Regions from separate parts of the Bacillus sp. DX3.1 genome, predicted to be linked through region 2. Evidence: riboswitches for the same ligand, from Rfam matches in the RefSeq annotation. Region 2 holds a riboswitch; each other region holds the start of a gene.
What was found. A riboswitch is a leader RNA that binds a small molecule or an ion and turns the genes downstream of it on or off. The one in region 2 is predicted to bind thiamine pyrophosphate.

Region 1: it holds a riboswitch for thiamine pyrophosphate, as region 2 does, so the genes downstream of both, thiM (hydroxyethylthiazole kinase) here and tenA (thiaminase II) in region 2, are expected to answer to the same signal.
Region 3: it holds a riboswitch for thiamine pyrophosphate, as region 2 does, so the genes downstream of both, thiT (energy-coupled thiamine transporter ThiT) here and tenA (thiaminase II) in region 2, are expected to answer to the same signal.

Annotation. Positions count from the first base shown of each region.
Region 1 is NZ_CP128153.1:495,208-497,468, forward strand. Features, by position in the region: gene QRE67_RS02445 (siderophore ABC transporter substrate-binding protein) at 1-911, shown strand, start outside; TPP riboswitch at 1,018-1,127, shown strand; gene thiM (hydroxyethylthiazole kinase) at 1,202-2,011, shown strand; gene thiE (thiamine phosphate synthase) at 2,027-2,261, shown strand, end outside.
Region 2 is NZ_CP128153.1:842,326-844,586, forward strand. Features, by position in the region: gene QRE67_RS04090 (SH3 domain-containing protein) at 1-46, opposite strand, end outside; TPP riboswitch at 603-711, shown strand; TPP riboswitch at 773-875, shown strand; gene tenA (thiaminase II) at 1,059-1,754, shown strand; gene QRE67_RS04100 (ABC transporter ATP-binding protein) at 1,723-2,261, shown strand, end outside.
Region 3 is NZ_CP128153.1:4,482,922-4,485,182, reverse strand. Features, by position in the region: gene thiT (energy-coupled thiamine transporter ThiT) at 370-1,038, opposite strand; TPP riboswitch at 1,131-1,232, opposite strand; gene QRE67_RS22520 (FeoA family protein) at 1,420-1,647, shown strand; gene feoB (ferrous iron transport protein B) at 1,644-2,261, shown strand, end outside.

The DNA.
Region 1 (2,261 bases), 350 kb from region 2:
TAGCTATCGTTGCTGTAGCATGTAGTAATAATTCTTCTGAAAAGAAGGAAGCAAGTGCAACAAAGAAAGATGAAGCAGAAATCACGATTAAGCATAAACTTGGGGAAACAAAAGTTAAGAAAAACCCTAAAAAAGTTGTGTTATTTGACTTCGGTTCATTAGATACATTAGATAAATTAGGTGTAGAAGTAACGGGCGTACCACAAAAGAGCATGCCTCAGTATCTTTCTAAATATAAAGATAAAAAATATACAAACGTTGGCGGCTTAAAAGAGCCAGACTTTGAAAAAATTAACGAAATCCAACCAGATTTAATCATTATTTCTGCAAGACAATCTGATTCTTATAAAGAATTCTCTGATATTGCTCCAACAATTTATGTAGAGCAAGAAACAAAAGATTACATGAAATCATTTAAAGACAACACAGAAATGTTAGCAAAAATCTTCGGTAAAGAAGATAAGGCGAAAAAAGAAATCGCAGCAGTTGAAAAAGATGTAAAAGCATTAAATGAAAAAGCAACGAAAAATGGTAAAAATGGTTTAATTATCTTAGCGAATGACGGTAAAGTAAGTGCATATGGTGCTGGTTCACGCTTCGGTATCATCCATGATGTATTTGGCGTAACTCCTGCAGATAAAGGTATCGAGGCATCTTCTCATGGTCAAAGTATTTCATTTGAATACATTCTTGAGAAAAACCCTGATTACTTATTCGTAATTGATAGAGGCGCTGTTGTTGGCGGAGAATCTTCTGCAAAACAAGTTGTTGAAAATGAACTTGTAAGCAAAACAAACGCTGCGAAAAACAATAACGTAGTTTACCTTGATGCAAACTACTGGTACCTATCTGGTGGCGGATTAGAGTCTGTTTCTGAAATGGTGAAAGAAGTATCTAAAGCCTTAAAATAATATGAGAAATAGTGGTAGGAATTTATTTCCTATCACTATTTTTATATAGTAAAGTAAAGAGCTTGTTATTTTCATAGAATAAGAGTAAACTCTGAAGTAGCTGAATAAGAAAACACATGGGAGCTTGCGGATGCAAGCTGAGAGTACGGCTAATCTGTCGTTGACCATTTGAACCTGTTGGATAATGCCAGCGTAGGGAGAGTGTAAAAGCACATGTTAAGGCACTTTGCATACGCGAAGTGTCTTTTTTGTTGTATCTCCCAATATTGAGACAAGGAGATGGAAAAGGAATGAAGATTCAAGAAATCGCAAAAGTAGTGGAAGTAGTGAGAGAGTCTAATCCACTTGTGCATAATATTACGAATGTTGTTGTGACAAACTTTACGGCTAACGGTTTACTTGCATTAGGAGCATCACCAGTGATGGCATATGCAAAAGAAGAAGTGGCGGAAATGGCTAGTATTGCGGGGGCACTTGTCTTAAATATGGGGACGCTTCGTCCAGAAGAAGTGGAAGCGATGATGATTGCCGGAAAATCAGCGAATTCACATGATGTACCTGTATTATTTGATCCAGTTGGCGCCGGGGCTACATCGTACCGAACAGAAGTAGCAAGACACATTCCAAGTGAAGTGAAATTAGCGATGATTCGCGGGAATGCAGCAGAAATTGCAAATGTTATTAATGAAAAGTGGGAAATTAAAGGTGTCGATGCAGGAGCTGGAAGTGGGGATGTTGTAGGGATTGCTAGGCAAGCAGCTGATGAGGTAGATACAGTCGCTGTGATTACCGGAAAAGAAGATATTGTAACAGATGGAGAGCGAACCGTTATCATTCGTAACGGTCATCCAATCTTAACGAAAGTAACAGGAACGGGCTGCTTATTAACATCTGTAATGGGGGCATTTGCAGCGGTTGAAAAAGATTATGTGAAGGCGGCAGTTGCAGCTTTAACGTTTTATGGCGTAGCAGCGGAAATTGCAGCAAGCAAAACAGTGGAGCAAGGGCCAGGAAGTTTCCAAATTGAATTTCTCAATCAGTTAGCAAATGTTACTGCAGCTGATATTGAACAATATGGAAATGTAGAAGAAGTTCGTTAAGAAGGGATGAGAGAAATGGCGCGTATTAATCAACAATATATATCCGAGTTGTTACAAGTGTATTTTATTATGGGGAGTAACAATTGCCGGAAAGATCCATTACAAGTATTGAAAGAAGCGCTCGATGGTGGAGTTACACTTTTTCAATTTCGTGAAAAGGGTGAAGGAGCTTTAACTGGAGAAGAACGGGTGCATTTTGCAAAGCAGTTACAGTCACTTTGCAAAGAGTATAAAGTTCCTTTTATCGTGA
Region 2 (2,261 bases):
CCGCTGCAACAGTAGCCACCGTAAAAGCTGTAGCTTTCATTTTCATCTAATAATGGACCCCCCTCATAGGATGTATTATTACATTGTTCATTATAGTATAAAGATATAATATTTGTGCGTTGTTTACATCAATGTAATAAGATTAAAAACCTTTTTTAATTGTATAGAAATATATTAAAAGGATAACAGATTTATAACAATTAGGAAACGCATGAAAAATATTCGCGTTTTCTAAACATACAATTTATTTTTACAATAATATATAGTGGGATTTTCATCAGTAGAGAGGCTTTTACCTATTAATGGTGAGCCATGCCATGAGGATTTCTTTATGTATATAAATACAAATTAAAAAACCGACATAAAACCTTTCTTTTTAGGTGGGAGAGCATCCGTTCATGCATAGAAGCGGTCAGATCCTTTTCTTGCCCAGACATAGTGAAAACAAAGAGAGAAAACGAGTGCAGGTCACCTTTTGTTATCCGTAGCCGCGGCTATATGTCGAAAAATCAAAATGGATTTATATATCATATAAACCATTCGTGTAGCTTAAAACAGTTGCTGATGATTGATGACAGTGTTATACTGACTATGTTAATTTAATATTGTGCTAGGAGAGCTGGTGTTGCCGGCTGAGAGTAAGACCGAGAGTCTTTAATCCTTTCACCTGATCTAGATTATGCTAGCGTAGGGAAGCAACTTGGACATGAATGTTAGGTCCCCGTTTCTTTATGTTAAGAAACGGGGCTTTTTTATTTGAAAATTTTATAGAGAAAACCACTAGGGGTGCTGTGAATGCTGAGAGAGGATTAATCCTTAACCCTTACAGACCTGATCTAGGTAATACTAGCGAAGGGAAGTGGAACGACAAATAGATGCTCATTTATTTGTTGTAACCACTTCTTATATATTAGGAGTGGTTTTTTTATTTTTCCGGATCTAATGGGCAGTAAATCTCCATCTCCAAGTCATGAGTAATTAGAGAAAAGAGGGGGAAACCTGCCCGCTGATGGAAGTTGCAATGTACATAAATAGAGATAAAGGAAGGGGAAATACAAATGAAATTTTGTGAGAGATTATATGAAATGGTTCAGCCTGTTTGGGAAAAAAGTCATAATCATCCGTTTGTGACTGGAATGGGGGATGGAACGTTAGAAAAAGATAAATTTCAATACTACATTATACAAGATTATTTATATTTGCTAGATTACGCAAAACTATATGCAATTGGAGTTGTAAAAGCGACGAGCCCACAAGTTATGGCGAAATTTGCTGAACAAATAGATGGTATTTTAAATGGAGAAATGACCATTCATAAGCAGTATGCAAAACGTCTCGATATTTCTGTGCAAGAGATGGAACAAGCGAAACCATCTGCTAAAAATTTAGCATATACGAACTATATGATGTCTGTATCACAAAATGGTACACTTACCGAATTAATTGCAGCATTACTTCCATGTATGTGGAGCTATTGGGAAATTGGAAAGCGTTTAAATGATATTCCAGGAGCGAGAGATCATGAATTTTTTGGCGAATGGATTCAAGGATATAGCTCAGAAGAGTACGGAAACCTTTGTACTTGGTTAATGGATTTATTAAATGAATTAGCTATTGGAAAATCTGAACAAGAACTAGCTCGTTTAGAAGAGATTTTCTTATATTCCAGCCGCTTTGAATATTTATTCTGGGATATGGCCTATCGTAAGGAGATGTGGGGTTTTGAGGAGCAAGAGCATACTACAGTTTCATAATGTTTCCTTTCATTATGATGAAAAGCCAATCATAAATAGTCTTAATGCTAACATACAAGAAAAAGAGTTTGTTAGCATTATTGGACCGAGTGGCTGTGGCAAAAGTACATTATTTCGTCTTATTACAGGATTAGAAGAACCGACGGCTGGAACGATTCAACTGACAGAAACAACAAGTCATCCTGTAGGATATATGCCACAAAAAGATATGCTTTTACCATGGAGAACCATTATTGAAAATGCAGCGCTGCCGCTAGAATGTCAGGGGATAAAGAAAAAAGAAGCTCATACAAAGGCAAAGGCGCTTTTAGAACAATTTGGTTTGCAAGGATATGAGAAAAAATATCCGAAGGACTTATCAGGTGGTATGCGGCAGCGTGTTTCATTTATCAGAACGCTATTAACTGGCGGAGAAATTTTATTATTAGATGAGCCGTTTAGTGCACTGGATGCATTAACGAAGGCCACATTGCAAGAATGGCTGTTTGAACAATGGAAACATTGGCA
Region 3 (2,261 bases), 1.5 Mb from region 2:
AAGGACATTCTACACTTTTTTTAATTTTTTTTGATAATATCTTTATCTTATCTTTATGTTTCAAACGTATAATTTCAATAGAAAATGAGTTTTTTAAGGAGTAGATTAGCCGTGAATAGCAATTTACTAAGTGTAATGGTATTTATTTTCTTTTGTGCATTTATTATATTTATTATTGACATAACTCAGTGAATCTATTAACAGAAAATATGAAAATACAATTTTATAGGTTGAAAATTCTCCGTATTGCAAGAGTATTATTGTAGTAGGATGAGTACATTTCTTATATTGAATTGTCTTTCGTCTTACTTACATGTATGTAGTGTTTCTGAAAATATAGTTTGATTTAGTGAAAAAGAAGGGTGCTATTTAGGCACTCTTCTTTTTTGAATTCATATGATGTGCACCAATACTTTTGAATAAGCGAGGTGATGTTGTAAATAAAAGGAGTAGTAACACTGTACATAACCCGAAAGAAGCAAGCATTGTACTACCGTTGACGATTAACGAATATAGGACAGCGGATTGTCCTGGCGGTGCGTATTTTCCAAAAAAGATAACGCCAGCAATAAAATGACAGAAATAGCGTGCAAAGCTACCGATAAATGTAGCAATGATAATATATACAAGAGCTTTTTTTCTTTGATTGCCCGCTGATATAGGTTTGTCTTTTCGACTATCAAAGTTAGATTCGTCTTGATTATTTTTTTGCTGATTTGCAAGTGCCTTTTGAATGGGACGATAGAATAAACCAGCAAAACCGATAAAAGCAAATGCAATGAAGTACTCAATAAACGCTTGTACAGGCGTTAAAATATAAGCATCGCCGACTACGATTTGTAGTAGCCCCCAAATTAAGCCGCCTAAGAAAGCCTTTTTAAATCCCCAGCGGTAAGCGATAATAAAAATAGGAATCATAGCAAATGAGATAGAACCGCCTGTTGGAAGTTTAATCGATAGTGGTAAAATGTCGATGATCAAGGCAAAGGCTGCAAGGATTGCAGATTCAATCATCGCTTGTAAATTGGTGTTACGCATGTTGTTATTCCCCCTAGATCCAAGTTGCACAAAAAAAGAAGAATTACCATAGGGAGATATGAAATACGTATGTAGAAAATGATGAGGTATGTATTTCAACGTTTGCACAATTCCTACGTTAGCATTAACTAACAGGTTCAAAGGGTCGGAACGAAGTGTTCCCTCTCAGCAACGGGGCTCCCCCTGTGATAACGAGATTCTTTATTTGTTAGGTTCATTGTAATGGAAATGGATGAGAATGACAAATGGACATTTAGGTATTTAAATATAATTGTACGAAAATGTTAATAAATATGAAGGGAAAAGCTATAGTACTTGATAAATAGAATATGATACAATTTTTTTGAAAATAATTATCATTCTCTTTTGAGGGGGGAGATTATGAGTTTAGTTGAGATAAGTATAGGTGAAAAGGTACGAGTGAAAAATTTACAGGCGCTTGATAAATTATTGAAAAGACGTTTAGCTGCATTTGGCCTATCAGAGGGTTGCGAGCTTCGTATAAAACAAAAGGCAATGTTCAATGGCCCTTGTACATTAGAGTGCCGTGGACAATTAATTAGTATTCGTCATTGTGACGCGAAAATGATAAAGGTGGAATTAGCGTGAATAAGGTTGCTTTGCTAGGGAATCCGAATACCGGAAAAACATCATTATTTAATGCGCTTACTGGTTCCTATGAATATGTAGGGAACTGGAGCGGAGTAACGGTAGAAAAGAAAGTTGGTAAGTTAAAAGATAAGCAAGGAACATTAATTGATTTACCAGGCGTATATGACTTAAATCCAGTTTCCCGTGATGAAGGAGTCGTTACCAAATTTCTATTAACAGAAGAATTTAATCATATGCTAAATATTGTAGACTCTTCTCAATTTGAGCGTAATATGCATTTGACTCTGCAATTATTAGAATTTGGTAAGCCACTTTCTATCGGGTTAAATATGGTCGATGTTGCGAAGCAGCGCGGGATTATAATTGATGCAAAAAAACTAGCGGAAATGCTCGGTGTAACAGTCGTTCCTGTTGTTGCGAGAAGTGGAAAAGGCTGCGATGAATTACTAGCTACTCTTCATGAGAGTGGGAAGAAGAAAGGAAAAACTTTTATTCTTTCTTACGGTAAAAACGTAGATGCAGGCATTGCACAATTAATAGACATATTAGGGCAAGCAAATTATGAGCATCCAAGATGGCTTGCACTTCAATTTTTAAGCAATAATGAAGTG